4 regions of the Enterococcus sp. AZ126 genome follow, and region 4 is predicted to be linked to each of the others. Evidence: riboswitches for the same ligand, from Rfam matches in the RefSeq annotation. Region 4 holds a riboswitch; each other region holds the start of a gene.
What was found. A riboswitch is a leader RNA that binds a small molecule or an ion and turns the genes downstream of it on or off. The one in region 4 is predicted to bind magnesium.
Positions count from the first base shown of each region.

Region 1: another riboswitch for magnesium. It lies ahead of IGI43_RS14500 (LCP family protein); the one in region 4 lies ahead of mgtA (magnesium-translocating P-type ATPase).
Region 2: another riboswitch for magnesium. It lies ahead of IGI43_RS02795 (MgtC/SapB family protein); the one in region 4 lies ahead of mgtA (magnesium-translocating P-type ATPase).
Region 3: another riboswitch for magnesium. It lies ahead of IGI43_RS03005 (phosphatase PAP2/LCP family protein); the one in region 4 lies ahead of mgtA (magnesium-translocating P-type ATPase).

Region 1 covers NZ_JBIOSB010000001.1:3,084,171-3,092,466, reverse strand. Annotated here, with positions in the region: gene glpO (type 1 glycerol-3-phosphate oxidase) at 1-265, opposite strand, end outside; gene glpK (glycerol kinase GlpK) at 283-1,791, opposite strand; gene IGI43_RS14510 (helix-turn-helix domain-containing protein) at 2,094-3,566, opposite strand; gene IGI43_RS14505 (FAD-dependent oxidoreductase) at 3,556-4,890, opposite strand; gene IGI43_RS14500 (LCP family protein) at 5,052-5,966, opposite strand; M-box (ykoK) riboswitch at 6,142-6,310, opposite strand; gene IGI43_RS14495 (DUF4303 domain-containing protein) at 6,575-7,072, shown strand; gene IGI43_RS14490 (DUF4809 family protein) at 7,116-7,508, opposite strand; gene IGI43_RS14485 (alpha/beta fold hydrolase) at 7,970-8,296, opposite strand, start outside.
Region 2 covers NZ_JBIOSB010000001.1:569,741-578,036, forward strand. Annotated here, with positions in the region: gene mgtA (magnesium-translocating P-type ATPase) at 135-2,795, opposite strand; gene IGI43_RS02790 (GNAT family N-acetyltransferase) at 3,028-3,528, opposite strand; gene IGI43_RS02795 (MgtC/SapB family protein) at 3,558-4,223, opposite strand; M-box (ykoK) riboswitch at 4,413-4,583, opposite strand; gene IGI43_RS02800 (hypothetical protein) at 4,727-5,197, opposite strand; gene dnaI (primosomal protein DnaI) at 5,445-6,374, opposite strand; gene IGI43_RS02810 (replication initiation and membrane attachment family protein) at 6,374-7,780, opposite strand; gene nrdR (transcriptional regulator NrdR) at 7,793-8,278, opposite strand.
Region 3 covers NZ_JBIOSB010000001.1:614,264-622,559, reverse strand. Annotated here, with positions in the region: gene IGI43_RS03015 (ABC transporter ATP-binding protein) at 1-597, shown strand, start outside; gene IGI43_RS03010 (ABC transporter ATP-binding protein) at 613-2,460, shown strand; M-box (ykoK) riboswitch at 2,632-2,798, shown strand; gene IGI43_RS03005 (phosphatase PAP2/LCP family protein) at 3,043-4,614, shown strand; gene IGI43_RS03000 (diaminopimelate dehydrogenase) at 4,708-5,679, shown strand; gene IGI43_RS02995 (HdeD family acid-resistance protein) at 5,859-6,386, shown strand; gene IGI43_RS02990 (hypothetical protein) at 6,418-6,684, shown strand; gene IGI43_RS02985 (helix-turn-helix domain-containing protein) at 6,817-8,296, opposite strand, start outside.
Region 4 covers NZ_JBIOSB010000001.1:819,185-827,480, forward strand. Annotated here, with positions in the region: gene mgtA (magnesium-translocating P-type ATPase) at 1-2,213, opposite strand, end outside; M-box (ykoK) riboswitch at 2,331-2,501, opposite strand; gene IGI43_RS04055 (LysR family transcriptional regulator) at 3,079-3,960, shown strand; gene IGI43_RS04060 (LysR family transcriptional regulator) at 3,988-4,878, shown strand; gene IGI43_RS04065 (glycerophosphodiester phosphodiesterase family protein) at 5,047-6,840, opposite strand; gene ribF (riboflavin biosynthesis protein RibF) at 7,042-7,989, opposite strand; gene truB (tRNA pseudouridine(55) synthase TruB) at 8,007-8,296, opposite strand, start outside.

The DNA.
Region 1 (8,296 bases), 2.3 Mb from region 4:
CTGCTCGTTCCTGCACTGTATCGGCAACAACTTCTACATCAAAATTTTTCAAATAACGAATTCCGCCGTGAACTAATTTAGTAGAGCGAGACGATGTTCCTTCTGCAAAATCTTGCATTTCAATAAGACCCGTTTTCATTCCAGCAGCACTTGCTTGTAATGCAACACCCGCACCAGTAATGCCGCCGCCAATGATCAATAAATCTAATTCTTCAGACTTCATCTTTTCAATAAATGCTTGTCTTGTTTTAATTGAAAATGACATACCACTCACTTCTTCCTTTATTTTGATTTATGTTTGAACATTTGTGTTGCAGCAACTGCCTGTTGCCATCCTTCATATAAATCATCCCGCTCTTCATCAGACATTTTCGCTTCAAACACTTGTCCTTCTTCATAAAATGCTTTTAACTCATCCAAATTTTTCCAGAATCCAACCGCTAAGCCTGCTAAAAAGGCTGCGCCTAATGCCGTTGTTTCTAGATTTAGTGCTCTTTGAACAGAGGTATTTAAAATATCCGCTTGAAATTGCATCAATAAATCATTGTTAGCCGCTCCACCATCAACTTTTAGGATAGGAATAGCAATACCAGTATCCTTTTGCATTGTGTCGATGATGTCTCTCACTTGATAAGCAACTGCTTGTAATGTCGCTTTAACAAAATCTTCTCTTGTTGTCCCTCTCGTTAAACCAAATACAGCACCTCGCGCATTAGAATCCCAATAGGGCGCTCCAAGCCCTGTGAAAGCCGGAACAACATACACTTCATTTTTGTTATGTGATTCATTTGCCACCGCTTCAGACTCAGCAGCCGTTTGGATCATTTTCAAGCCATCACGCAACCATTGAATAGCTGAACCAGCCACAAAAATGCTTCCTTCTAATGCGTAATATACTTTACCGTTGATCCCATAACCGATCGTTGTTAGTAAATTATTATCAGAAAGCTGAGGCTTTTCCCCTGTATTCATTACAATAAATGAACCTGTCCCATACGTATTTTTGACCATTCCAGGTTCAAATGCCATTTGTCCAAATAGTGCTGCTTGTTGATCACCAGCCATCCCTGAGATAGGAATTTCGCTACCATAAAAATGATAGTTCTTTGTTAATCCATAAACTTCAGAATTTGATGTTGCTCTTGGGAGCATCGCACGAGGAATATTTAAAATATCTAAAATATCTTGATCCCAATCCAACTCATGGATATTGAATAACATCGTACGACTTGCATTAGAATAATCCGTTACATGGGTTTCTCCGCCGGTCAATTTCCAAACAAGCCATGAATCAATTGTTCCAAATAATAACTCTCCCTTTTCAGCTCGTTCTTGTGCCCCTTCTACATGATCTAAAATCCAACGAATCTTCGTTGCGGAAAAATAAGCATCTACAACTAAACCCGTTTTTTCATGAATCATATCCCCGTGACCCTCTTCTTTTAATTGATCAGCAATTGGCGACGATTGACGAGATTGCCAAACGATTGCATTATAGATTGGCAAACCTGTTTGCTTATCCCAAACGACCGTTGTCTCACGTTGGTTCGTAATACCGATTCCTACAATATCTGAAGGTTTGACACTCGATTCGATCAAAGCACCTGCGATAACGGATTGAACTGAATTCCAAATTTCATTTGCATTATGCTCGACCCAACCTGCTTTAGGAAAAATTTGCGTAAATTCTTTTTGAGAACTACCGATGTTAGTGCCTTTTTTATCAAAAATAATTGCTCTTGAACTCGTTGTTCCTTGATCGATTGCCATAATGTACTTTTGTTCTGCCATTGTCGTTTCCTCCTTGTTTTAAAAGCGTAACGGGTCATTTAACCTCGACAGGAAAATAAAAAATGGACTGAGGTATTTTTCATCTCACTGCATTTTTATCATTTTTCGAGAATTAACAGTTTTCTTTGTAAACGCTTTATATCTTATGTGTTTATAATAATCGTAAATCATTTCAGAAAAACGTCATCTTTTTTTTAAATTCAAAAATAATTGAAAGTTTTTCGATAAAATCTTGTTCTGACAACAAAAAAAGACCCAAAGAAAAACAACTCTCATTTTACTTTTGGACCTTTTTATTTAATTCATCTTTCCTTATGTAGTTCCCGGATCTTCATTCTAATTTGATTAATATCATAAGCTGAACCCAATTCTGATAAAACATAAACCTCTTTGACAGCACGATAAGCATTTGCTCTCATAACATTTGTGATCATCAAATCATACGTTTTTTTGGGATTATAAGGTTCGATCATTAACCCATTCAAATTTTTCAAACTCAAGACTAAGACCTGTGTCATTACCTCTTTATATAAATGGTCCATCTTCAAATCAATCCCAATTCGCGTTTCACCAACAATTTCAAAATCAATGATTGCCAACACACTGAGATATTTTACAAGCGACCATTCATATAAGCTATTGTTCGTTTCATAACGTTGCCCAAAACAGTCTAAACTTTTCTCTAAAAGCACACGAGAAAAATCCGCCAGTTGATGACTAGAAAGATTTTGTTCCTTTTGCCAAATATTCTCACGATCGAACAATTCCAGTTCACCTTTAAAAAAATACAATCGACTATGGATCTGTGAAAAATAATATAGAATCTTCTTTTCCAATTCAGGGAAAAATTTTTGCGGACGATAATATAAGATCACATGTTCCAAAACAAACGTATCAGCTAATGATGTAGGTGTACGTCTCCCTCGAATCAAATTATACTCAGCAAAATCCGATTCCGAAAAAACAGACATACTCATCAAAAAAATAAAATGCAGTAGACTTTCTTCTTCATCAATTTCAAGTGGATACCGACTAAAAAAACGTAAAACAAACGAACGTAATGTTTTGAAAAAAGGATCTTGTTCATACACCTGACTCTTGCGATATAATTCTTTAAACATTTTTGGTTGAACCGAAACTCTTTTCTTACTTATTGTCAACCATAAACTGATTTTTAATTTACTATGTTCTTCAAAAGAAAGAGCCAACGCTTTTTCCAATGCCTCGATGATCCTCGAATTTTGAACTGTTAGTGTTTTCTCTTGATGGTTCTCATAGGGTGTTAAAAACCAATAAATTTGAAAATAAAAATAGCGGATTTGGATTTCTTCCCCTTTTAATTGACCATTGCTAATTTTCAGAGCAAATTCTTTTAATAGTTGATTCAGTTCTTTGATTTTTCGAAATAACGAAGACTCACTGATCATAAATTTAGTCGTCAATTGGGCAATAGTAAATTCACGATAACGAAATAAATAATCGATCAACTGAAACTTGATTGATGCTCGAATATAGTCATCTAACACTTTATTAATCGAAAACTGATCCGACATCTGAATGGCCAACCATCGTCCATCATAAAATAACGTACAATCTTGATCATAAGGCTTCAAGTAATAACTTAGCTCCTTTAAATCACTTTCAAAAGAAGCCTTTGAAACGCCTAAATAATCAATTAATTCAGTATCTTTAATACGACCGCCAGCTAAAATGACTTTCTTTAAAATCCTAACTTCTCTCGCTTCTTTTTTATCCAGCAATCCTTCAATTTTCATTTGCGACGCTCCATAGACCTTCAAAACCTAGCTGATTCGTGATCTCGATCACATTAGAATAATAAGGATGATATAAAAAGTCTTTTTGATAAAATTCCTCAAGCGTCTGCCCCATTTGAACTCCTAGCGCTAAGGTATTGATTTTCTCTAAGATATCAGCTTTTGAAACTAGCTGTGCGCCTAGAATTTTATGGCTTTCTTTTTCAAAAATAATTTTTCCGCAAATTTTTTCACATCCTGAAGACAAAGAACTTTTTTGCTGAACATGGGCGACAGAAATTGACTGTTCATGAAATGATCCTTCCGCTTCAGTCAAACCCGTGCTTGCTACATAATAATCAACAAGTTTTGTCCCAATCGTGCGAATCGACCCAGTAAATGGCGTAGTAGGCTCCACCAGATTTTGAGCTACAACTAATCCTGTTCTCACAGCATTATTCACCAGTGGGATGTAAAAGGATTCCTTCGATAAGCTATAGGGTACTTGGATGCAGTCGCCGATTGCAAAAATATCTGCTTGAGATGTCTGTAAATACTCATTTACAAACACAGTATGATCTGTGTGAGTCTGAATATTTTCATCTAAATAATCTAAATTTGGCCGAACATTCATTGCAAAAATAGCACTGTCACATAATAGTTGAGACTTTTTTGTTTCGATTAGAAGTCCTGCTTTTGTGTCTGTTACTTTTTCAACGGTCTCATCAAAATGGAAAACAACACCGCGAGAGACCATTTCAGCTTGCACAGGCTGGATCATCTCTTCATCAAAATACTTAAACAATAAATAGTCCATACGTTCAAAGAGATGCACTTCTTTTCCTTTTTTTAGCAAGGTATCTGCAGCTTCTCCACCAATTTGACCACCGCCGATCAACGCTACTTTATCACTATTTTTCAAACGTTCGATTGCGTTAAAAACGCCAGGTAAGAATTTATATTTTAAAACCTTTTCCGAATCACTTCCTAGAATCTTTTGCGACCATTGACTAGAACCCGTTGCCAATATCAGTTTATCAAAAGACATTAAAAATTCAGATTTTTTCTTTTCATATTTAATGATATGTTGTTTTGAATCCATACTAACCACTTTTGAATTCAACATCAAACAAATATCACGATCTATTAGATGTTGTTCTGACATAAACTGAGCCTTTTCGATAGGATCGATCGCTTCATTAAAGTAAAGATTGATGCCACCAGGTAGGTAACCAATTGTTTGCTGCTTCTCTATTAAATAAATTTTAGCAGTAGGGTATTTTTTTCTGATAGCCAAAGCAGCTGATACTCCAGCAAATGACGCACCAATGATCACAACTTTCACAGTAAAACCTTCCTTCTAAATGAATAAAACGTTTGCTTAAAGCATAGCACAAGCCTTGTCCATTCGTATAGAAATACACTAATTTTTTTTGTACTAAAAAAATAACCCATACACTCCTCTAAAAGAGAATAGACAGGTTATTTTATTTATATAATCAAGTTTTAATTGGCTTTCAAAAACGCTTTGATCGCTTCAGCATTTTTTTGTTCATCCAGTTCGATTACGCTTCCTGATTCAGTATAATCATTAAAGTTCCATGAATCTTCGACAGGAACAGATAGTGATTCTAAAGGTTTTACCTTTCCAGTAAGGAAATCCTTCGCTAAATCAATCAATAAACTAGTTGGTACATTTGTATCGATTTTCCCTACCATCTTACCAGCTACTTGAGGTAATTCCCAAATTGGAATCAAATCTTTAGACTGTGCGATTAATGCATCCATCACTTGTTGCTGACGTCTGATACGTCCAAAATCGCCTTCTTCATCCATTCTAAAACGAGCGTATTGCAATAAGCTATTTCCGTGCAATGTTTGTTCTCCTTTAGGAATATCCACACCATCCAAATTAATATCTTTTTCAGAATCGATCTTAACTCCTTTTGGATAAAGTTCATCAATGATATCACTAAACTCTTTAAAATCCATAACAACATAATAATTGATTGGCAAATCAAAGTTCGTTTTCAGCACATCTTTTGTCATTTGCGCGCCACCATATGCGTACGCTGCATTTATTTTATCTTGTCCGCCATCAGGAAATGTTACATAACTGTCTCTCATGATCGATATCAATTTAGGCTGTTTTGATTTTCCATCATAGTGCGCCACCATCAACGTATCTGAACGTCCTTGATCTTCATCATCATCCCTCGAATCATTTCCTATGACCATAACCGTCAGCTCTTTATCACTCGTTTGTTCATCACCAGTAAAATTTTTATTTATTGTAGGAAGTTTTGATTCACTTTTTTCTTTTGCTGCTTGGAATGAGACTGCAGCATAGCAGGCTGCACTTACAATCACAAGAAGAATCGATAGTAAGGTAATCGTCACTATTTTCACAGATTTTTTCATTATTTGTTCCTTTCTAAACTTAAAATTGAATGGCTTGTTTCCAATTAGAGTATCGCTTATGAAACTGGGTAGCTCTTGAGTAAAAAGAAAAAATCCCTCACTAAGAATACTCAGCGAAGGGATTAGATTATAGGGACTAAGCACATGACACTGGTCATGGATTTCCAACGTATCTATATCTTCTCTTCGTTGAGTTTTAGCACTATATAACGTAAAAAGCATTACTTTTAGCTACTTTGAAAAACGCCTTAATTCGACGAAATTTGTCCTACCCATACCTGTCTTTCGACATTTTTGAGCAGTAGCTTGTGTTTATATAGGAGCCTCACCTAACAAGTATTTAATTCAGTATAAACTATAAGCGTATCGTATCACAAAGTCAAATGAAATTTTGGATAAATTAATCAAAGTCGTAACGCTGTTATTAAAAAAATCACTTTGTAGTCGCTCTTACAATGGAAAAAGGCGATAAAGACAACCATTTTCGAATAAAGAATCTTTACATTTTCTTAAAAAATAATGATTTCTCTATAAAAATCAACTTTAGATAGACTTTCCCAGTGATATCTGTTTCAATGTTTAAAAGACAGAATACCTGGAGGGAACAAATGGAACACTTTTTAGAAAAACAACAAGAATTCTTTTTCAACTTTTTAACAGACAGCATCGAAAACTTTTTATTAGATCATTCTGATGAAACATTCTACGCATTTGCTTTAAACTGCAATATTCATGAAGAAGGTGAAATCAATCTTTGCTTTAATACTGTGGAACTTTGGCAAGAAACAACAAGCTATTATACGAATAAAGGCCATAGTAAATCACAATTAGAAGAAATAAAATACAATTCAAGCGATTGGGATGAGACACAACAGTTTGCTTCTCTCCATTTATTTGACGATTGGGTGGAGGACGAACAAGATATAGAAACTGTTCTTGAATGGCTTTGCCAGCAGCTGATTCTCTTCATTGATAGTGAAACATTCAAACGTATCCCAAAAACAGAGGATTTCAAACTATTAGTCTGTGATCAAAACGAAAATCCTTCCGACTCACAAGAACGATTTGAAAAAATTGGAATGTTAGAAATTTTTCAAATAGAATAATGAAAAACATACCCTGTAATCTCAGTATGTTTTGTATAATTTTCTATAAACTAAAATCCAATTCTTCTACATAAAAAAGAGTGGATAAGATTTGATTAACTATCTTCACTAATTCTTTCTCATCCCTGATTTGATCTTTGGTTTCAATTTTAATTGTATCATTTGAATACGTCAGAAAATCATATTCTTCTTTAAGCGTGACTTGATGATCATTTTTTTTATACATCGTATAATCATCGATCACATCCATCTGATACTCTCGTTTATAACCATTCTTTAAAACAATCGCTGTTATAAGTGCATTGACTGTCAATGATTCTATGGGGATCTTTTGCTCATCTATTGTCAACGTGTAATTTTCGTCCTCAATAATCCCGCAGGCATTACAGCCTCCGTCTAATAAATTAACCGTTTTAGTGATCGTTGCTTTTTTCATTGTTCCAAATCCTTTCCCTTCTTTTTGTTTCTTTACATATTATACCAAAAGTAATAGCACAATAAAGTGATTCTACTACTTTCAAACAAGCAAATTATAAATAAGTAATAAAAAAAAAATTCTCTGATTTTATTTCTAAAATAACAATAGATTTATCATTTAGTATATAACATCATAAAGAAAAATAGAGACGTTAATAAATTAAAAAAACTTTATAAACTAATTTTTTCTACTACCTTTCTCCATATTTTGATCTGCTATTTTTTTGTTAATAAGCCTATGAAAAAGATCAATTTTTCACAACTTATTTTAGAGAGGATGTACCATCGTGCATTTGAAATAAAACATCATAATATTTTAGTTCGTTTTGATTGTTCACATCTAAATTAGAGGTAAAACTAGAGAATAAACTCAGCATAACTGGTTTTATCCTCTAGTTTCAGTCAGATTCTTTAAATAATTTATCTCGAAAATTCCTTTTCAAAAAACTCAGCCACAACATCCATCATTTTACCTTTGACCAGATGCCCTTCGCCTTCACCAGTGATAAACTCACTATGATCAGCATAAGACTCTCCTTCAATCATTTGGTAAAAATCGGCCATATCTTCATAAGGAATTTTAGGATCTTTGGTTCCGTGCCAAAATAATACTGGGCGCTGTGCTAATTTTTCTGGCGCCTCTGAAAGATCATAATTCGAAACCCAACTAAGTAATAACGGTAAATCCCGTGGCACAAAAAAGTTCATCTCAGCTGATCGTTCCATCACTCTCTCAATATAACGTTG
Region 2 (8,296 bases), 250 kb from region 4:
AACGCATTTTTTTGACGAAATTTCTCATCTAATTTTATGATAACGCAATGAGCTATTTAAGCAAAAGATAAGCTGTTAGATAGACAAAAAAGATTGAGCGCCACTTTTAGTGAGACTCAATCTTTTAATTGATTTTATAGTAATTCTCCAAATCGTTTTACATAGAATTTTTTTACGATCATTACCAAGAATAAATATAAAAATACTGTCAATCCTAACCAAGCAAAATAGTTTAGAGGTAGTTCAGCCAAACCTAAGCTTTGACCAAAACTTGTAAATGGTAAAACTGTACCAACTGCGATCCCTAACGATGTGATGGTCGTCAAAATAAAGGATGCTCGACTTTGTAAAAATGGAATTTTAGGCGTCCGCAACGTATGAATCACCAAAGTTTGTGACCAAAGTGATTCTATAAACCAGCCTGCGTGAAAAATCGCAATGAAAGCAGCTTGTTGTTCCGGTCCCAGATCATGATAATTTCCGCCTACCAATTGAGGACAAATAACAAAGTACATTAATAAATAGGTGGTAATATCAAAGACTGAACTAGTCGGTCCTAACCACTTCATAAACGAACCTATTTTTGAAGCATCCCATTTCTTGGGCTGTTCCAAATACTCATCATCTACATGATCCCACGGTATCGACATACATGAAATATCATAAATCAAATTCAAAAAGAGTAATTGCAGTGGTAACATTGGCAAAAACGGTAAAAAGATACTCGCAACAACAACTGAAAACATATTACCAAAATTAGAACTTGCCGTCATTTTGACATACTTCATGACATTTCCAAAAGTCGTTCTACCAGCTAATAATCCACGCTCCAACACCATTAAGTCTTTTTCTAATAAAATAACATCGGCAGATTCTTTTGCGATATCGACTGCTGTATCAACAGAAATACCAACATCGGCTTCTTTCATTGCTGGTGCATCATTGATTCCGTCTCCCATAAACCCAACAGTATGCCCAGCCTCTCTTAAAACTTGAACGATGCGCGTTTTTTGTTGAGGAGTCAGCTTCACGAAAATATTGTATTTTTCTGCAATGATCTTCAGTTCAAAATCATTCATTCGCGCGATTTCATTTCCTGTGATCAATTCTTCATTCGCTAATCCTACTTGTTTGCAAACTGATTTTGTCACTAAAGCATTATCTCCTGTCAATACTTTGACATCCACACCATGATTTTTTAATGCTTCTAACGCCGCTTTGGTTGTCTCTTTTGGTGGATCAAGAAACGCAAGATACCCAATCAAAACCATTTCATTTTCATCTGAAACAGAAAACTCATCAATTGTAGCCGGATTTGTTTTTTGAGATACAGCTAATACACGTAAACCATCTTCGTTTAATTCTTCAACGGTTTTCAAAATTTCTTTTTTAAGGTTTTCCGTTAAGAGGGTAACTGTTCCTTGATAGTCGACATACTTGGAAATTTCCAACATCTCTTCTACCGCACCTTTTGTGATCATTTGCGTTTTACCAGATTCGTCTTCAATCACAACACTCATGCGACGTCGCTTAAAATCAAAAGGAATTTCATCTACTTTTGTGTACTTAGAAGGATCAATCGACAATTCCGATTTTGCTGCATCAATAATCGCTACATCCATTAAATTTTTCAGGCCCGTTTGATAATAACTATTGAAAAAGGCATGGCGCAATACTCGGCGATCTTCTTTGCCATCGCAGTCTAAATGATACTCTAGGATAATTTTGTCTTGCGTCAATGTTCCTGTCTTATCTGTACATAAAATATCGATTGCACCAAAATTTTGAATTGCATTTAAATTTTTGATGATCGTTCCTTTTTTGGCCATGCTTGAAGCACCTTTGACAAGATTTGTCGTTACGATCATCGGAAGCATTTCAGGCGTCAAGCCAACAGCGACAGATAAACCGAAAAGAAATGCTTCAAACCAGTCACCTTTCGTCAAACCATTGATCAAAAATACTGCTGGCGCCATTACCAACATAAATCGAATCAACAACCAAGACGTTTTGCTGATGCCGACATCAAAATTTGTTTGAGGATTTTTATCAGATACATCTTGGGCTACTTTTCCAAAAAGTGTATCATCCCCCACAGAAATAACGATTCCTTCTGCACTACCACTGATTACATTACTACCCATGAACACAATATTTTCGTATTCAGTTTCTGCACTATTCGTATTCAATTTATAGTCAGCTCTTTTTTCAACTGGGTAACTTTCACCTGTCATGGCAGATTGAGAAACAAACAAATCTTTTGTTTTAGTTAAACGAATATCAGCTGGAATCATATCACCTGCAGATAATTTTATAATATCTCCACAAACCACTTCTTCGATTGGAAGTTCAAGTTGTTTTTTTCTACGAACAACAGTAGCTGTTATTTGCACCATGTTATTTAATTTTTCTGCTGCTTGATTTGATTTGACTGATTGAAATAACGTCATGGTGCCACTGATCAAAACCATTGCTATAATGATCATTACACCGACAAGGTCACGATCAGCAGGTGGGGCAATGACATAATCTGTTACAAACGAGATAATAGCTAAAGCAATCAAAACAATTGTAAATGGTGTAAAATAAGCTTTTATTATTTCAACGAATAACGGTGTTTTTTTACCGTAAGTGATGGTATTTTCGCCAAATGTCTCTCTTGATAATACTGCTTGCTGATTCGTCAATCCTACTTTTGAGGATTTAAAAAATGTCAATATATTCTCTACCGAGTTTCGTGCAAAATACTCATATGATTGGTTATTTTTTCTATTTAATACTACTTTTTTATCCATATAATTCTCCTTCTTTCCAAAACGCTGATCGAAGAAATTTCAAGTGTTTTATACGAGAATCCGTCATCTGAAATTTCATGATTTTTATCTATTTTAGGAATCGGACTGATGGAAAAAGAGAATCTGTTACAGGAGAATCTTGCTTGTTTGCCTTAGAAACAAATAGACAATAATAAACATATTTTCTTCAACAGATTTCTTTTTGCATAAGTCCTTGAACATCTGACTACTGTCATCCATTTGTTTCCATCTCCTTTAGCATTATATTTTTGATGATTTCAACCCTTAGTCGGTCATTTTGGGTATAAATTATTTTCTCAAATTTTTTCAAGACCACTTGTCCCTCCGAGTATGCATAGCCAATGCTTTGATACCCTAAATGAGTATAAAATCCCCAAGCTTGTTTACGGCCGGTTAAAAATACTGATTGAAAATTCATAAGATCCGCGATTTTTTCTGCAAATTCAAGTAATTGTTTTCCGATACCAAATCCTTGATACTGATCATCTATCGCCACTTGTTTAATTTGCGCTATTGCCTTGCTGCTTTTAAAAAGAAGTAAGGTTCCTACAACTTTTCCATCAATCAATGCAGCCATATGGATATCCTGCTCTTCATTTACAGGTAATTCTTTGATCCATTCTTTCCCCGCGCTCGTTTTGAGGAACTTATTTCTTAATAAAATTCCTTTCCAATATTCTTCACTGTTCCAATCGATAATTTTGACAGTCACTGTTTTACCATGATAATTCCTCCGTTCTTTTAATTGCTCATTTGATTAATTTCTATGACTTCTGATAGTTGGGATAATTCGGAAATAATTGTATTCACTGCGAGCGTCCCATTTCTTGCAGCTTCGATTTCTAAAAATAGCCTTACTTTTTTACCAGCCAAATCAGTACAAGAAAATTTTGTAAAGGTTAGGCAATAATTATCCAATAACTGAATAATTTCTGTTCTAAGCATCACTTCACTTGTATTACTAGTAATCACTGATAGGTAATGAATCGAATCGGCTTGTTCTTCTTGTCTTTGAACAGTTAAGTCATCCATTTTGAATGATAGGTTTCTTAATAAAATATTGACTAACATTAAAACAATAGAACAGATCACCCCTTCGATCACAAATCCCGCGCCAATCAAACTTCCGACTGCTGCGGAACACCATAAAGTTGCTGCAGTATTGATCCCAGTCACACTAAATCCTTCTCGTAAAATCACACCCCCAGCAAGAAAACCTATACCACTTACGACTTGAGCCGCAATTCGCGTCGGACTGCTGTCATCTTGAATTAAACCGGATAATGAAACGAATTGACTTGAGCCAAACGTTACTAACGTCATTGTTCTCATTCCAGCTAGTTTTTTTCGCCACTGTCTTTCTACGCCAATGATCATTCCAGCAAATATACTAGCGATAATATTGATTAAAAATTCATTGGTTTGCTCCTTCCCTAGATTCGTTTATCGGTGATTGGTTTTTCGCGGACATATTGCTTTTTAGCAAGTACCGTTCATCCTCTACTCTGCTTTTCCAACAGTCGTAGTGATTTAAAGCAAAAAACCTTCCGCCAAAAACTCAGCGGAAGGTCATAAATAAGCGCACAAAAAAAAGCCTGTATGATCTAGTCGTTGAGTTTTGGCACTATACAACGTAAAAAGCAGAGCTTTTAGCTACCTTATGAAAAGCCTTGTAATCGACAATCCCTGTTCTACCCATTGGCATCTCTCGATGTTTTTGGGCAGTAGCCTGTGTTTGTATAGGAGCCTCACCTAACAAATCTATTTAATTAACTTACAGATGAAACTATACCACCGTTTTAAAACAAATGTCAATAGCATTTTATTCATTTTTCTAACAAAAATAAAATAACCAATGTTACAAACGTGCAGCTGCACTATTTATCAACATTGATTATTTTTTAAATTTATTATTTTTTTTCGACATTCACGACTGAATTTCCAGCGACTTGAGGTGGAATCGACATCGTCATCGCAGGTAAGCCAGCTAAAGTAAATTGAATAGTATCCCCAGCTTTAAACTCACTTTCTGTGAGGCCATCAGCCAATTGTTCCTTTGGTACATTTAAAATAACGCCATCATTTTTCATCATATTAATTATTTTTTCTGGGTCTTCAACCACTTCGACGTCTTTTAAAACGAATCGAATCGATTTGTCCACCGTTTCATTTTTCGTAGCATCTTCAACTAAAACTGCGGTAAATATTGATTGCGTTTCGTCTTTGTCTTTAGTATTCAGCGTTTCATCAATCACTTGATCTTTTTGGCTGCTCATTGCTGTTTCTTCACTTCCTTTTGACGAATCTTTTTTATTTTGTGCGCAAGCTCCTAAAGAAATCAGCGTAAATACAGTTAAAACTGCTATTGCGATTTTTTTCATGTTACGTCCTCCAAAAATTGATACTTTATTATAAGCGATAGAATCTACAATCGTCCATCCTCATCATGTATACTTAATAAAAATAAAAAAAATGAAAGGCTAGGACATAGCTCTACGAGTTAGGTCCTAGCCTTAAAAAATCTGAATAAACGGTGGGAACAGAAGTAAAAACTTCGGAAATAAGAGTTAAACACTTCTGTTCCAACCTCACTAAAAACCTGGAGAGAGGATAATCAGTAATATTCCTCTATCCATTTCTTCGATCGTTTCCAGACATTGTAATTTCTTGTGCTAAATATCGAATACGTTCCATGATTCGACGCGCTTTTAAAGGTTCTTGCTCACCTCGTTGAGTCACGGATAAATGTTTTTCTAGGTCTTTTAAATCAAGATTTGATGAAAAGAAGGTCACTAATTGCTCTTGCATTCGATATTGTAAAATAACACTTAACACATCATCGCGAATCCATGAAGTCATCGATTCTGCACCAAGATCATCGATCATCAAAACGGGTGATTTCTTGACAGCATCAAGTTTTGGACCAACCATATCTTTCCCAATTGCTTGTTTCATTTCAACTGTAAATGTTGGGAAATGAACGATTGTTGTAATAAAACCACGTTCAGCTAAGCTATTAGCAATCGCACCTAATAGGAATGATTTTCCAACTCCAAAGGTTCCTTGAAGATAAAGTCCTTTGTGAAATTCTTTTGGATTCGACGTGTATTCATTTAAAAATTTCATCGTCTCTGCCATCGCCTGTGCTCGACCTTGAGATGCTGTATCAAATCTATTTAAGCTGGCTTCTCGTACATCTTTTGGCATATCCATAGCACGAACTCGTTTACGAATTTCATCTTCTTTTTGTTTAGCGATAAGCGCTTCTGTCGGTACATAGGTGACATCAATGTAATGAAAATTCAAGGTTAGTTGAGGCTCATATCCAGGCGCAATCATTGTTGGATCATTCAGTTGGTATTTGCGTTTTTCTTGTACAAATTCGTAAAGCTTTGAGTAGCTCTTTTGAATATCTTCATCTGTTAATCGCTCACGATGTTCTTCAATAAACTGTTGAACATCCGTATCCTTCAAGACAACTTCTACCAATTCGTTGTAACGTTCACTCATATCTCTGCTTTGGATGATTTTTGACATTTCTTTTCCTACGTCTTCCATTAATTTCCGCCTCCTTTACTCAAGAAATCTTGAATTTCTTTGTCTAATCGCGCTTGCTCTTCTTTAGATAATTTCTGCTCTTCTACTGGATTATCCACCCAATCCGGTAACGTTTCTTGGCGGATTGGTCGATTATTTTGTCCGTATCGTTGTCTCGTTTGTTTTTGCTCTTTACCCTTTTTAGCTAGTTCCCGGACATGTTCGATGGCTTTCTCTGGCGAAAAAATACCACTTTGTGCCCATTCATTAGCAATTCGATTCACGTAATCGGCCTTTAGTGTAGGTTGTTTTTGTATATTATAAACGTAGTTGATCAAAACATTGATCACACTGTTTGGCAGACCAGATTTACTTACTAAATATTTGACCAACGAACGTTCTTGCGGCGTTGTATAGCCACCACGCTCATTTTTTAATGCTTCTAAGTAATTCAAAGGAAAATTTTTCTCACTATCCATGATCATCTGAATATCTTGGGTTGAAAAACCAATCATTTTTAACGAATTGTAGCGATACGTCTGCTGATCCTCTGCGGATAAATCCACTGAATCATTTTTTTGAAACTCACTTGGTTTTTGTTTTTTATCAGGATCAAATGTTCTATACACAGCCCGTTCAAAATCCTTTACATCGATCTTACTTGTATAATAATCAAATGATTTAGAACAGAAATCGATCATATCCAATTCTGTTATACCAAATAAATTATGGAAAATAAATACTTCTTCCTTAAAGCCTGCTTGATTATCTGGTAATTTGATTCCGAGTTTTTCTATTCCTTGGATAAAATAGGACCAATCGAAACTATCATTGATGGCACTTGGCTTTTGAGCAGGTCTAGGCTCTTTGAATGCTTGTTCCATTCGACTTAACTGCTTACTTTGTGAAATGATTTGTTCTTCTTTAAATAAATAAACATCTTTAAAACTGGCTGAGATCTCTTCAAAACCAGTCAAATTGACAAATTTGGGTTTAAATCGTTCAAACAATTTTTCTAACTTTCTTTGTCCTACACTGTTCATTAATGTCAATGACAATACTTCATCTTTAAAAAAACGTTCAGCTGTTTCAGGATGATTCAATCGGTATAAATACTGTGTTCCTAGTTCAGGATCGTCTTTGCTAAAGGTCCCTAATAACCCAATACCTTCTAATTTCTTTCTAGCGGCTTGAATTTGCTTGATACTCATATCCATCATCGTGATTAATTCAGCATGAAAAAGAGACTCACTTACCCCGATCTCTTCTACTTCTGATAAAAGGGTCAAGTATAAACTAAAAGCTTCTGCACCAATCATTGGCTGATATAAAAGCGTCAATATCTCTTGTTCTTGATTAGATAAAGGATAAGATAGTGCTACTTGAAAAATACTTTTAGGATGGACTTCTTTCCAATTGTCTTTCAAGGAAAGACCTCCTTATTCTTTCGTTGTATCTGAATTTGAAGATTTGGCTTTGTCTACGATTCCTTGTAGTTCTTTCAAGAACACACTCATATCTTTAAATTGACGGTAGACACTGGCAAATCGAATATAGGCGATTTCATCCAAATTAACTAAATCTTCCATTACATACTCTCCGACCAAAGTTGTCGAAATTTCATTTTCACCTAAACTACGCACACGGTTTTCGACATTATCGACTATTTGCTCCATTTGTTCCATAGCAACCGGACGTTTTTCGGCCGAACGGATCAGTCCGCGTAAAATTTTTTCTCTATTAAATTCTTCCCTATCACCATTTTTCTTGATGACTAATAATGGTGCTGCTTCAATGCGTTCGAATGTTGTAAAACGGTAATTGCAGTTCTCACATTCTCTACGACGACGAATGGCGCGACCATCATCCGCTTGACGACTATCGATTACACGGGAATTATTATGATGACATCTTGGACAACGCATAGTTTTCACCTCATTTTA
Region 3 (8,296 bases), 200 kb from region 4:
TTTGACGTAACAGGTGGACGAATCACGATTGATGGAATAGACATTCGTGATATCAGCTTGCACAAATTGCACGATATTATCGGGTTTGTACCGCAAAAAGGAATCTTATTCTCAGGTGATATTGCATCAAATATTAAATTTGGTGATGCTGATATAACAGATGAACAAATGGAAAAAGCTGCTAAAATTGCACAAGCAGAAGAATTTATTGACTCAAATGAAAAAGGCTATGGCCGAGAAATTTCTCAAGGTGGAACGAACGTTTCTGGTGGACAAAAACAACGTTTATCGATTGCTCGTGCCTTGGCGAAAGATCCTAATATATTGATCTTTGATGATTCATTTTCAGCACTTGATAATAAAACGGATGTAGCCTTACGAAAAGCATTATCTGAAAATATCAAAGGGGCTACACAAATCATTGTCGCGCAAAAAATTTCTACGATTCTTCATGCGGATAACATTATCGTATTGGACGAAGGTCGTATCGTCGATCACGGAACACACGAAGAATTAATGAAGTCATCAACTGTCTATCAAGAAATTGCCCAATCACAATTGAGCAATGCTGAATTAGGCATAGAAGAAGCTGAGTAGGGGGGAGCAAATATAATGGCAGAACAACAACAAAATCGCCCACGTGGCGGTCGCGGCGGCGGTCCTGGACAAATTGCTCCAGTGGAAAAAGCCAAAGATTTTAAAGGAACATTAAAAAAATTAGTCTCTTATATTGGTGCATATAAAATTCCTGTTTTCTTTGTAATGATTTTTGCAATTGCTTCAACCGTCTTTAATATTTGGGGTCCAAAAATCTTATCACAAGCGATCACAGAATTATTCAATGGATTAATCAAAAAGTATCAAGGAACTGGCGGCATCGACTTTAGTAAAATAGGTGGGATCTTACTATTTATGCTGGGGCTTTACCTAGTCGCATCAGCTTTTGGAATTCTGCAAGGCTGGATCATGTCGACGATTTCACAAAAAATCACCTATCGAATGCGTAAAGAAATCTCTGAGAAGATCAATCGCATGCCAATGAATTACTTTGAGAGCCGTACAACAGGTGAAGTCTTATCCCGTATCACAAATGATGTGGATACATTGGGTCAATCATTAAACCAATCGATCACACAACTGATCACCTCCGTCTTCACTATTATTGGAGTCATTATAATGATGCTCTCCATTTCTGTGAAAATGACAGGTATTGCGATTTTGATTGTACCGATTTCAATGCTCTTGATTATGATCGTTGTAAAAAATTCACAGAAATACTTTAAAACACAACAAGAATATCTTGGTGTAATCAATGGTAAGGTCGAAGAAACAATCGGTGGCTATAACATCGTGCGTCTATTCAATGATGAAGAAAACTCTCTTAATGAGTTTAAAAAACAAAATGATGTCTTATTCAAATCAGCGTGGAAATCTCAATTTCTATCTGGTTTGATGCAACCGATCATGAACTTTGTAGGTAACCTTGGTTATGTTGCGGTAGCGATTCTTGGTGGGATCTTAGCGTATAACGGCACGATCACAGTTGGGGACATCCAAGCGTTTATTCAATATGTTCGAAACCTAACACAACCTATTGCTCAATTAGCTCAAGTATCTAACTTGCTTCAATCAATGGCTGCAGCAGCAGAACGTGTTTTTGAATTTCTTGAAGAAGATGAAGAAGATCAAACTGTTCCAAATCCAGTCAAAATCGATAAAGCAAAAGGAATGGTTGACTTTGAACATGTTCGTTTTGGTTACACACCTGATAAAATCATCATCAATGATTTTAGTTCACATGTCGATCCAGGCCAAACAGTTGCCATCGTTGGACCAACTGGAGCTGGTAAAACAACAATGGTTAAATTATTGATGCGTTTTTACGACGTGACTTCTGGTGCGATCAAAATCGATGGACACAATATCAAAGACTTTAACCGTGCAGATTTGCGTAAAAATATTGGGATGGTATTACAAGATACTTGGTTATTTAAAGGAACTATCATGGAAAACCTGCGTTATGGTCGTTTAGATGCAACAGATGAAGAAGTTTATGAAGCGGCCAAAGCTGCACACGTTCATCACTTCATCCAAACATTACCTGGCGGCTATGACATGGAGTTGAATGAAGAATCTTCAAATATCTCTCAAGGTCAAAAACAACTTTTGACCATTGCTCGTGCAATTTTAGCTGACAAACCGATCTTGATACTTGACGAAGCAACATCCTCTGTTGATACAAGAACAGAAGGACTGATTCAAGGTGCGATGAATAACTTAATGGCTGGTCGTACATCATTCGTTATCGCGCATCGTTTATCAACGATCAAAGATGCAGATAAAATTCTTTACATGCAAGACGGTGATATTAAAGAACAAGGAACACATGAAGAATTACTTGCTCAAGATGGCTACTACGCATCACTTTATAACTCACAGTTTGAAGAGGTAGATGAGTAAAATATAGTTAAAAAGAAGCGACGATCAAAACTATTTTGATGTCGTTTCTTTTTATGCAATAGAATGACATTTTCTAAATTCCCTTGGATTTAAATTAAGAAAAAATAAAGACGCTAAAAATAACTTGAAAAAAATGCTTTCTAACGGTATTATTTAGTAAATTAAATAGATAAATAACCTTGTTAGGTGAGGCTCCTATACAAACATAAGCTATTGCGCAGAAACGTCGAAAGACGCCAATGTGTAAAACAGGAATTGTCGAATTAAGGCTTTTCATAAAATAGCTAAGAATTTTCTTTACGTTGTATAGTGCTAAAACTCAGACGATGAGATTGATTGAAAGTCAAACGTCTTAGGAAAAAAATGTTTGGCTTTTTTCTTTTGGTAAATATGGACTTGATTTACTAATTGTGTAACGTCTTATTATCTGCTTGTGTTTTCAAGAGTGTAGTTTGACGAAAAAACGCTGGACTCATGCTTTTATTTGCAAGGCAAGTGAGTTACAGCGTTTTTTATTAGTGTTGTAAATACTGACTTTGAGCTAACAATGTTATTTAATATAAGAATGAAGGGATTTATGACATGTATACGTTGAAAGAAAAAAAAATTACCCCTGCTATTTTGAGTATCTTACTATTTTCAGCATTGACCTTTTTAGTTGTTCAGAATGTTCCATGGTTTAATCAATTAGATGCAGCGATCTATCAATTTAATTGGAAACCAAATGAGACAATGACAACTATTGTAAATTTATTCGCTAAAACTGCGACAATCGGGCCGATTTTTATTATAAGCTTGATAGTAGCATTTACTCTTTGGCGAAAAAAGAAAACATTACTGGCATTTTGGATGATCAGCAATGTTTTCGTGGTGAGTGCATTTGGATTTATATTTAAACATCTGGTGGCTCGACCAAGACCTAATGTGAATCAATTAGCAGAAAGAACCTCTTATAGTTTTCCTAGCGGTCATTCGCTTTTAGCTATGTGTTTGGCGTGTTCAATTATTTTGATTGCACAAACGATTTATCCAAAGCAATACAAAAAGATAAAGATTGCCTTGATCATTTATGTGCTTTTAATTGGATTAAGTCGAATTTATTTAAGAGTTCATTATCCAAGCGATGTGATTGCAGGTTTTTCATTAAGCTTTGCATGGGTGAATCTTTCCTATATTTGTCTTTATAAGTTTTATATCAACAGAGAATTTTCGACATCAGATGCTAAAAAAAGATTTATACAAAGAACGATTTTAGGTGTTCTGACATTCGTGTTACTTATCGTTGCTGGAGCTTCTGCCTATGGAGCTTCCGTATTTAAAAATGTTCAAAAAACAGCCGATAAAATATACCAACCACTGAACCGAGAAACCAAACCTGTAAAACTCGGAAATAGTGAACCTGTTAGTTTTTTACTACTAGGTATCGCAAATGATTCAAAGCGTAAAACGGATTTTCGGGCCAATACGATTATGGTTGTGACCGTCAATGATCAATTAAAAAAGACGACAATTACAAGTATCCCCAGAGACGCATATGTAGAGATTGTTGGAAAAGAGGGTGTGTATGATAAAATCAATCATGCGCATTCATTTGGCGGTGATGAAATGATGATCGATACGGTCGAGCATTATTTAGATATCCCGATCAATCATTATTTCGTTATCAACATGGATGGTTTAGCTGCATTGAGTGATGCTGTGGGTGGTGTCACAGTGAATAATGATTTTGAGTTTGACGCAGAAGGAATTCATTATCCACAAGGAGAACAACATTTAGGTGGCTGGGAAACATTACAGTATGCAAGAATGCGCTATGAAGATCCCTTAGGTGATTATGGCAGACAAAAGAGACAGCGGGAAGTAACGATTCAGTTGACGAAAGAATTGATGTCAATGAAGAGTGTTTTTCGTTACCAAGAGTTATTGGATGTCATTGGTGACAATGGACAAACAGATATGACATTGGATCAAATGATGTTATTGATGAAAAATTATCAAAAAGCCCTAGACAACATCGAAAGTTACCAAATGCAAGGGGAAGGTTTTACAGGAGATGGGTATACTGGTGAAGAAGGTATTTCTTATCAAAGCATTCCAGAAGAAGAAAAAGAAAAAGTTATCAAACAATTAAAAACACAATTGAATTTAGAGTAATTCCCTATAGGAATGGAACGTATTCAACTTCGGATTGTCAAATGACTTTCACTTTTGATATAATTTGACATATAGAAGTGGAGGAATGTAAGTATGATAAAAATAGCGATTATCGGGTACGGGAACCTGGGACGTGGCGTTGAACTATCTATAAAACAAAATAAAGATATGGAATTAGTCGGCATCTTTACAAGAAGAGCTCCTGAAACAGTCCAAACACAAGGAGGTCAAGCGTTTACTATGGACCAACTCAAAGATAAAAAAGCTGAGATCGATGTCTGTATATTGTGTGGGGGATCAGCAACTGATTTACCGATCCAAACCCCTGAATGGACGCAGTTATTTAATACTGTTGATAGTTTTGATACACATGCTAAAATACCTGAACATTTTGCAAAAATAGATCAAGTGGCTAAAGAAAATCAAACAACCTCAATTATCTCAACTGGTTGGGACCCAGGGTTATTCAGTTTGAATCGCTTATACGCACAAAGTATTTTGCCGGTTGGACAGACGAGTACTTTTTGGGGAAAAGGCGTTAGCCAAGGACATTCTGATGCATTAAGACGAATAAAAGGCGTAGCAGATGCTGTTCAATATACGATTCCAAATAGTGAAGTCATCGAAAAATTGAAATCGGGTGAACAACTAAATTTGACAACTCGAGATAAACATAGTAGAGAATGTTTTGTTGTACTTGAAACAGGCGCAGTTGAAGAAAAGATCTATGAGGAAATTGTTTCGATGCCTAACTATTTTGCTGATTATGATACTGAGGTTCATTTTATTTCAAAAGATGAGCTAGATCGTGATCACAAGACCATGCCGCATGGGGGAACAGTTTTGCATACTGGGCGAACGAATGAAAAGACGAAACAAGTGATCGAATATAATTTACAACTTGAAAGTAATCCTGAATTTACCGCAAGTGTACTGGTAGCTTATGCTAGAGCGTGTGTTCGTTTGTCTAAGGAAAAACAATTTGGTGCTTATACAGTTTTTGATATTGCGCCTAAGTACCTCTCTAATCAGACAGATGAGGAATTAAGAAGAGAACTATTATAAGTCTAAAAGATAAAAAAGAATGGCAAAGCAAAACCTAATAAGTTTTGTTTTACTATTCTTTTTTTTTATTTCGTATCATGCGACAGGATGTGAAAGAATAACAAGCTCATTATCCTCTATACTAAGAATATGAAGTTAGTATAGCCGTTATCAATGTATAAAAAAGAAAGGACAGACATATGGCTTGGATCAAATACGGTAAGATTGGTTCTTTTATTCTTGGAATGAGCTTTATTGGACTAGCCATATTTACTTTTGAAAACCCAGTAACCGTTTTAAGACTACTCGTTATATTCTTTTCAATCGTCCTCATTCTAAAAGGAATATTTGAACTTTATTCAGATAAAAATATGAAACAATGGAGTGGTTATTATTCTAATTTGATTGCGTTGATCGGAATCATTGATCTTTTAATTGGTACCTTCTTTTTTTCTCATTTGACACTGGGAATGTTTGTACTACCATTTGCCTTTGCTACTTGGTTGATTCTTTTTTTTAGCATACGTTGCTTTAGAATAGTTGAGGCAAAAGAGTTAAACACTGTTTATCGAAACTCCTTATTCGTAGTAAATAGCTTAGGGATAATCATCGGCTTTCTTTTTTTATTTAATCCTACAATCTCAGCCTTGACACTTATCTTTTGGATTGGGATTAGTTTTTTATTATTTGGAATAACCAGATTGAAATATGCAATGAACAAAAATTAAAATGCGCCAAATTGAAAGGAGTATCAAAACCATGCTATATAATGAAAATAAAGAATTTGAAGTGATTGCTCGCATTGCAAAAATTATAGAAATACTGGATGTGGAAGTAGAATATATAAAAGAAAACGAAGAAACGAGTAAAAGACGAAGTATGAAACTTTGGTTCGAAGAGAAAAAAGCAATATATGAAGTGAAACGAATTTTACATGAAATCAATTATTATAAAGAATACAACGAAGAAGAATCTGAGCAAATTGTAAAAGGATACTTGGCACAAATTCTAGCAATCAACGAGTAATAGAAAATAAAATGAGTCAAAACAGCTATTCATTCTACTAAATGAATGACTGTTTTGACTCATTTTTTTCTTTAGAAGCGCTATTTTTTCTTGGAGTTAAACACTGCTGTCTCAATCTCAATTTGTTATAAACTAAGAAGAAGGTTGGGTTTTCGCCAGTGCAACTAATCTGAGCTTCCGTTCAATTTCGATAAAGTCTCTTAATTTAATTGGGAAATCAAACAAGTGTACTTTATACGTAAAACGTTGTTCTTCCATAGTTGTATTCGGAATATTTGTAAGGATAATATCCGATTGGTGAAGTACTTGATCTTTTTGAAATTGAATATTGAAATCATATTTAAATCGATCATTTATTTTTGTCATAATATTTTGCTTAACAAAAAATGGTAAGTCACTATCTAAAAATATTCTAATCGCTGGTTCATAATAATTAAGTGGCGAAATTGAGGAGAACAGTAACAAATATTTTTGTATGAGGAATTCTTTTTCCAAAAACAAAACATGGCCACTTTCTTTGTATAATTGTTGAATAAAATAACTTAAATTTTCTTTTAAAGTTGGGTAATCATAATCCGTCTCTTTTGAAATTTGATGGCCATCAATATCAACATGAAGCTGATTAAATACTTTGCAATAAAGATGAGCACAAAAACTTGTTAGAAAAAAACGATCCTTTAACTCCTCAGGAATCGCTATAAGTCGTTCATGAAAACGATCGACAAATAATTTTGTAGCATTGAAAATATCGGACTGGCATTTCTCATGATAAGAAAATATTCGATGTCTTAAATCATCAGACTCAAAAACTTTAATCTTCATTTGCAACAGTAATACATAAAAATAAATCTCAGATTCTACATGAATATGGTATTCATCTGCTACATCTGCCAATAAAGGTAATGTTTGTAATAAGCCTTGAATATTGACATAATTTTTCCAATCGGGTTCTAATTTAATAATGTGATTTTTTCTAAAACGGATTAAATTCACTGCAAGCATATAAGCCATTTGTTTTCGATGGACATTAGAAAAATTTATTTTGTATATGTTTGAAAAACGATCAACTGTATTATAAACTTTTAGTTGATCAATCGCATCAAATGGCCAAGTGACCCCTTTAAATGTTACCCAGCCAATTATATACGTAATAATTCTGATTTTCTTTTCTTCACCTTCTAGTTTAAAAGTGCTGCGGGATAATGACAGGTCATATAAACTTAGAAATTGTTTGATTTTCTTTAAACTTTTACGAACTGAGTTTTCGCTAACAAAATACGTCATAGCATATTTCTTTACGGAATAAAATTCTTCAAACAGGATCTTTTTCAGCACTTGCATTGTTTCATCGTTACTTAAAAGATAGGTCTTGAACTCCATATAGTTACTTCCTGATTGCGTTTCAAGTTGTATGCCATTATATTTTTCGTAGTTTATTTGAATATAATTATCTTTTACTTCATTATATTGAGCAACAGCATCTTCCAATTGATGGATATATCGTTGAACCGTTCGTTCTACCATACTTAATCGTATGCTCAACTCACTGACGCTGTACCAGTTATGGCTTTCTGAAATAATCTCAAGTAAATTTAACATCACCTTATTAGGT
Region 4 (8,296 bases):
GATTTTGCTTCCCATTTTTTTGGTTTTTCCACATATTCTGCATCGACATTATCCCAAGGTACAGACATACATGATGTATCATAAATTAAGTTTAAGAAAAGAGATTGAATCGGCGCAACTGGTAAAAAAGGTAAGAAGATGCTTGCTGGAATAACAGAAAATACATTACCAAAATTGGAGCTTGCAGTCATTTTGATATATTTCATGGTATTGCTAAATACTCTACGACCTGATATAATTCCTTGCTCTAAAACCATCAAATCCTTTTGTAATAAAATAACATCTGCCGATTCTTTTGCAATATCAACGGCCGTATCTACAGAAATGCCTACATCTGATACTTTCATGGCTCCAGCATCATTAATACCATCTCCCATAAATCCAACTGTTTGATCATTTTTTTTCAATGCTTTTACGATTTTTGTTTTTTGGTCTGGCGTTACTTTCGTAAAGATATTGTATTCAGTAACGATTTTTTCTAATTCAACTTCAGATAACTTACCTATTGCTGAACCATTGATCATTCTTTCAGTTCCCAGACCAACCTCTTTACAGACTGAACGTGTGACTAATTCATTATCTCCAGTTAAAATTTTTACAGAAACACCATTGTTTTTCAATGCTTTGATTGCCGCTGCCGCTGTTTCTTTTGGAGGGTCTAAGAATGCTAAATATCCTTGTAAAACCAACTCTTTCTCGTCTTCTACAGAATAATCATCTAGTTGATTATTGACTTTTTTATCAGCAATGGCCAATACTCGTAAGCCATCTTCATTTAATTCTTTGACTGTTTTTAGTACTTGTTTTTTTATCTCTTGCGTGAGTGGAATAATATTTCCCTGCTGGTTAATGTAAGAGCATGCTTGCAGCATCTCTTCTACTGCTCCTTTGGTGATTAATAGGCTTCGATTGGATCTTCTATCTTTAACAACCACACTCATTCTTCTACGATTAAAATCAAAAGGAATTTCATCTATTTTAAAATAATCTTCTTCGTCAATGGATAATTCTTTCGATGCTGCTTCAATAATCGCTTTATCAATCAAATTTCGTAAACCTGTCTGAAAGAAACTATTCAAAAACGCAGAATGCAATATTTCATGATCCTCTTGACATGAAGTGTTGTAATGGTACTCAAGAATAACCTTATCTTGCGTTAGTGTGCCCGTCTTATCCGTACACAGAATATCCATAGCGCCAAAATTTTGAATCGCATTGACGTTTTTCATGATCGTTCCTTCTTTGGCCATATCTCTAGAGCCTTTGACTAAATTTGTGGTAACGATCATCGGCAGCATTTCTGGAGTAAGCCCTACAGCAGTTGCGATTGCAAACATCAGCGCTTCACTCCAATTGCCTTTGGTTATTCCGTTTATCAAAAATACTGCTGGCGTGATGACCATCATAAAGCGGATCAATAACCAGGTGGTTTTATTTACGCCTATTTCAAAACTCGTTTTTTTATCATCATCTGCTACATCTTGTGCTATTTTTCCAAATAATGTATCATCGCCCACACGAACAACTACACCAATCCCGCTACCACTCACAACATTGCTCCCTAAAAATAGTAGGTTTTCAAAATCCGTTTGACTGTTCCTTGTGGTCACGACATTTTTAACTTTCTTTTCAACTGGAAAACTTTCTCCTGTCATTGCAGATTGAGAAACAAACAAATCCTTGGCATGGATCAAGCGGAGGTCTGCTGGAATCATGTCGCCAGCTGAGAGCTTCACTAAATCACCACAAACAACTTCGTCCATCGGGATTTCCATTTCTTTATTTTCTCTAGTAACAGTTGCAGTAATCTGAATCATATTTTGCAGTTTGCTGACCGCATTACTCGATTTTACTGATTGGACTAATGTCATCGTGCCACTTAATAAAACCATGATCAACATGATCAAGACACCCACAAGATCTTTTTCACTTGGTTCCGCGTACACATATTCAGTAAAAAACGAGATAGTTGCAAGTATCATCAATACTACAGTGAACGGAGTGACATAAGATTTTATCACCGTATAAACCAATGATTTCTTTTTATCATCAGTGATTTTGTTTACACCAAATTGCTCTTTTGAGCGTTTTATTTCTCTAGCTTTTAAACCTTCCCACGAGGATGAAAAATTTTCCAGTACTTTATCAATCGATAGATTAGCTAATTTCTGATACGCTTTTTCATGGATCATGTTCTTCATTTCTTTTTGCATCTAGATTATCCTCTTTTCTTTTAGTTGAGTTTCGCTTTATCGAACTATCTTCCGATATGATAACCACATCCTTTCCACACAAAAAGAGCGCACTGAAAACTCAGCGCACTTCGCCATGAGTCTTCACATTCGTTGAGTTTTGGCACTATACAACGTAAAAAGCCTAAGCTTTTAGCTACCTTAAGAAAAGCCTTAATTCGACAGTTCCTGTTCTACCCATTGGCGTCTCTCGACATTTTTGGGCAGTAGCCTATGTTTGTATAGGAGCCTCACCTAACAAGAAGAATTACATCATCAGTTTAATGAATTATTATTTTTTTTGATAGACAAAAAAAGGAATAACGGTATAAGAATAAACAGATAGCCTATTGACTCATCTTTTTTTGTGATGACTTTACGAACGAAGATTTAAACTTCGTTTGTAGAAAATCCATCCTTCTTTTTACAAAAAAACTTAGCCTTAAAGAATCCGAATAAACGATAGATGCAGAAGTAACTCCTTCGAAAATAAGTTGAAATTCACAAAAAGGAATAGCACTATAAGTAAATCGTAATGGCTTAGATTTATCTTCAAGACTATAATAAATATGAATAAACGCTTATGTGCCAACCTCAACATATAAGCGATCGTTCGTCATTTTTATCAGAAGGTAATATCCTGATAGAAGCCTCTTCAATTGGTCTGCTACCAATTAAAGAGGCTCTTTTCCTGATTAATCCATAATAATTTATACTTGTTTTGAAAGTTCAATAATATACTATTAATTTTTTATATATTTTTTCTAAAAAAGAACTATTTTAACTAAAATTATTTTATCTTGTATATGATTAGAGTTTTTTTCACTCAAGTGAAGGAGATGAACGAATGAAATTAAAACATCTAGATTATTTTTTAGAACTATGTAAATACAAAAATTTTACAAAAACCTCAGAGGAATTAGGTATTTCTCAACCTTATTTGAGTACTCATATTCGTGAATTAGAATTAGAACTAAATGCTCGATTGATAACAAGAGGCCACAATACCAATGAATTAACGCCAGAAGGATTTGTTTTAAAAACAAGAGGAGAAACGATTTTTCAGGAATTTGAAATGGCTATTAAAGAAATAAACTTACTGGTTCATACTGGAGAGACTGCAAAGATTAAAATTGGGACTAATTTAGCTGACACTGATTATTTGATTGCTAAATTACTAACAGAATTCCGTAACTATTACCCGACTGTTTCACTTGAGTATAGTTATTACGAAAATTTAGAAGATGTGCTTGAAAAAAACGAAATAGATATCGCAATTGGTATTCTATCTGAAACAAACACGAAAATAATAAGTGATTTGATATTCTCTGAATCCTATGTCGTCTTTACGAGTAATAACAATCAACTGGCCCATTTGAATGAAATATCAGCCGATCATTTGAAACAAATTCCTTTGATAAACTATTCGAAACAGATTTACGAAAAAAAAATAATCAGTTCATGGATTGAAACGAACTATCCACAGCTTAAAGATAATCGATATTATGAACTCCCTTCGACAATTTCAATATTAAACTTAGTTGATCAGGATTTTGGGGTAGCATTCCTCCCATACTCGCTAACAGAATCGCTTCCTCGTTATTTGAATGTTGCTTCTGTTGAAATGCTTGAAGCACCTTTTAGAAATATTTCTATCGGCTATTCTAGAAATACTTCACTGTCAAAAACACACAAACATCTAATTGAACAGCTTCAATATATCTTTTAATTTGCCTTTTGAAAGGAGTCAATGGTCATGGAATTAACGCATCTGAACTATTTTTTATCTCTCTGCGAAGAAAAACAATTCACGAGAGCTAGTAATAAGTTGAATATTTCGCAAGCTGCTCTAAGCAAGCAAATAAAAAATCTTGAAGACGAAATTGGAACAGCTTTATTTTTTAGAAACAGTGGAGAATGTCAACTTACACCTGCTGGAAAAATATTAGAAGCGCATTGTTGGCGTATCAAACAAGAAATGTCCTATATTTGCGAAGAAATTAATGATCTTTCTACCACAAAAAAAACTGCCAAGCCAACCTTAAATGTTGCTCTTTTTTTAAATGATCTAGAATTTAAATTAATGGATATTCTTTCTTCTTTATTTCGTGAGTATGAAGAGTTAAAAGTAAATACCATAATTTCAGATAACATCTTCAAGTCACTGGAAACAATGGAATGCGATATTGGAATTGGTCCTTCTGTAAAAAAAGTCCCCGCTGAAATAAATGAACTAATTATTTATTCAAATGAATACAATATTATTGTACGAAAAGGACATCCAGTCTTAAACAATAAAACACTCACTTTGGACTTATTCGACAACTATCCTTTTGTTTTTTTCAAAGAAAATTTTCTTGAAACAAAAACTATTTATAATTGGATGGCAATAAATCTTCCGAAAAGATCTCAAGAATATGATATTCAAGTTGATACGACTGAATTGATTCTTTACATTGTAAACAATACGGACACATTTTCTATCGTTCCACAATATTTAGAATGTCATTTAGATGATTTCAATATTGCATCCATCAATCATGAAACCCTCCCAATTAGAGCGATGTCTATTTATTATCTTAAAAATAAATACATGAACCCTCAGCTAAAACAAGTGTTGTCTTCATTTACCAATACTTCATTTTAATGACTACTACAAACAAATCAAAAAAACTCTAAATATAGACGGAAATTCATAAAAATCTAGATAATAGTTTTTATAAATTTCCGCATACTCCTCAAAGCTAAACACTGTTTTCAACTAATTGATCAGAAATTTAAGGGATTATCATTTTAAAAAACAAATTTGTGTTGCTTAATTATAATCTGTAGTTAGATTGTTTATTCCTAAAGCCTCCATCTTCTTAAACTCGCTTTGTGGAACCCCCCATAAATTAACAGACAATCCTTTACTTTGCGCTTTAGCTATCAGATCTGCTCGATCAACAACACAATCATATTTGATATCTAAACCAGCATTTTCACCTAGAGTGCTTACTTGATCAATCATTTGCTCATCTAAAGTAGTCGCTAAAAACTGAACTTGAGTATCTGGAAGACGTTTTTTCATTTCAATCAAATTGGGATAATCAAATGAGATTATTACTGCCGTATCCGCCATACCGTATGCACTAATTAAATTTGCTAGACTATCGTAATCACTTGATTCAAGGTTTTTGGCTTTGATCTCAATAAAAGGGATACTTTTTTTATTATTTATAATCGTTAGAAAGTCTTCTAACGTAGGAATCACTAATTGATCTTCTGAATAATTTTGCTTATTAGCTCCTTGATCGATGTGAAATAAGTTTATTTGAGCTAATGTCAGATCCTTTATTTTTCCTTTACCATTGGTCATTCGATCAATCGTTTTATCATGCATAATGACCCATTGCTTATCTTTCGTCAGCCAAATATCGGTTTCAATTCCCCAGCTATCGGATTGTTGAAAGGCAGGGATAGAGTTTTCAGGTGCAACTTTGTGATTGCCACGATGTGCGACATAGCGTATATCATCCATCATTTCATTAATTTCACTATTATCCGCAGAAATGTATCCTTCAGTTGTACGGTATATTTTGTTTTCTGAATTAAAAGCGATACCCTTTACGTAAGCTATACTATTCGTTGGTAATTGCTTAGCAACTTTTGACAAGGTTCTATCCTGAAAAAGGGTTGTTTCTTGCATGATACGGATCCGAACAGGACGATTAAGATCAATTGCTACTGTGCTCTCTTCTCCTTTGGCTGTTAATCCGTTCGTTGCAGTTAATTCTGAATTCACATGATAAACACCATTATTAAAATCAAAATCTTCGTAATCAATATGAACGTTATAGGTATTATCCATTTGTCGAATTCCTTCATATATTTTTTTATCGCTTTGATCCTCTTTGTGCCAAACAGAGACTTTGACTTTTTCAATCGTTGCCACACTTTTCGTTTTGATGTTTACATCAAATTGACCTTTCCCCACTTTAGAACGATCAATTTCAGCTTCTATAGTTGGCTGTTCCACGATGAATTCACCAAACTCAACAAGTTCCGTTTTTCCATTTTCTTTTGTAATCAAAAGTTTAATTTGATACCGTCCAACTTCTTGATGATTTTTTACGATAATATCCGATTCCCAGGTATCACTTTCAGGCTGATAAACACCTTGATAAAGCTTTAGATCGTTTTGCCCATTTAATTCGCCAAAGGTTGCAAATTCAACTTTTTTTATATGTTTCACGCTAGATAGATTTGCCTTTACTCGATAAACAGTCTGTTTATTGTCTTTATTTATTAAATGAAAAACTGGACGAGGTACAGGATATTTGATCCCCATATTTTGCACTACAGAATCAATCATATGTTCTGAAAATTCCCCTTTCACTTGACTTCCATCCATTAACGTTTTATGTTTTTTTTGAAAATCGATTGTATCTAAGTCTAATTTTACCGATAAAAAATGATAACCATCATAGGAAGGGTTCGTATTATCCTGATAATCAATGTTGATAGAAAACCAAATAAAGGAAGAAATTCCACCTAAGATAACTACTATAAACAAAATCAAAAAAAGAAATAGCCTTGTTTTTCTTTTCTGGTTTTCCTTTTTCTCCATACATTTCCCCTTAAGGTAAATTATTTTTTCTTAACTATCCTATTTATAGTATACAATTTATTTTTATTAAATGTGGAAAAGTCTACCTTTTATCTTTATTTTAAGATTGAAAGTAAAAATCGTATAAACAGTAGACGAAAATCCATCTGTTTATACGATTCATTAACGATTACTCAGTTTCACTGGAATCTGAAAACCAGTTTAACGAGTCTTTTTCAAAAAATAATCGGCTGTATCTTGTTCGTCTTGTTTTAGCTGAACGATCAAATTTTCTGCTCCATCAAACTTGATTTGGTCGCGCAAATAATGATTCCAAGATACGGTTACTTGTTCGCCGTAAATATCTTGATGGAAATCTAAGATGTAGACTTCCACTGTCAACTCGCGACCCTCACCAAAAGTATCATTGTGACCGATCGAGCCCATACCAACATGCCATTTTTCTCCAACTTGGATTTTGACAGCGTAAACTCCTACTCTAGGCAGACGAACAGTACTCTTCACTTTAATATTAGCAGTAGGAAATCCTAATAAACGTCCTCTGGCATCACCATGTACAACAGTTCCATCAGTTTCATAGACATAACCGAGTAATTCAGTGACCTCTTCCATTCTTCCTTGTTCCATCAAATCACGAATCCTTGTAGAACTGATTTTTACACCAGCTAATTCTTCTTTACTTACCGTTACGACTTCAAATCGATCGTTGGCATATCCAGGTAAATGGGCAACATCTGCAATTTCTTTAGGACCATAGGTATAATCAAAACCAGAAACTGCAACCGCTGCATGAAGTCCGACAATATATTGATCTACAAATTCCTGTGGCGCTAAGTGAGCAAAAGCAGAAGTAAATTCGATCACATACAAAATATCTACACCTAAGTTAGCCATCAACCGTTCTTTTTGTTCCAAACTGTTCAAATATTTCATATTTTCAGGTAAAACTTTTTGAAAAACAATGGACGGATGCTGATTAAATGTCATTACTGCCAGTTTCAAGCCTTTTTCTATTGCAATTTTTTTACCTGTTTCAATCACTTTTTGATGTCCACGATGAACACCATCAAAAAAACCTAATACCATCACAACATCATCTTCTGGGATCTGCTCCGAATTATAAGGATGTCGAATTGGAATAATTTGCATGATAAAACTTCTTTCTATTAATTATTTCGTAATACTTTACTGGGTTTTAATACATTGGGTTTAGTTGGATGAGCCATATATAAACTCACAACTTGATCTTGATAGAATAATGCGACTAAGTCTTGCGGCATCTCCTTCAAAGTCAATTCAGTTGGACTTAAGCGAACACCATTTTTGACTTTTTGATAAAGCTCATCCGCTAAATCAATGCGCTGAAATTGTTCGATAGCTGTTTCGATTGGTAATAGCGTTTCGTTGATTTCATTTTGCGCCATTTTTTCTGCAACTTGTTCTAACGTCAAGCATT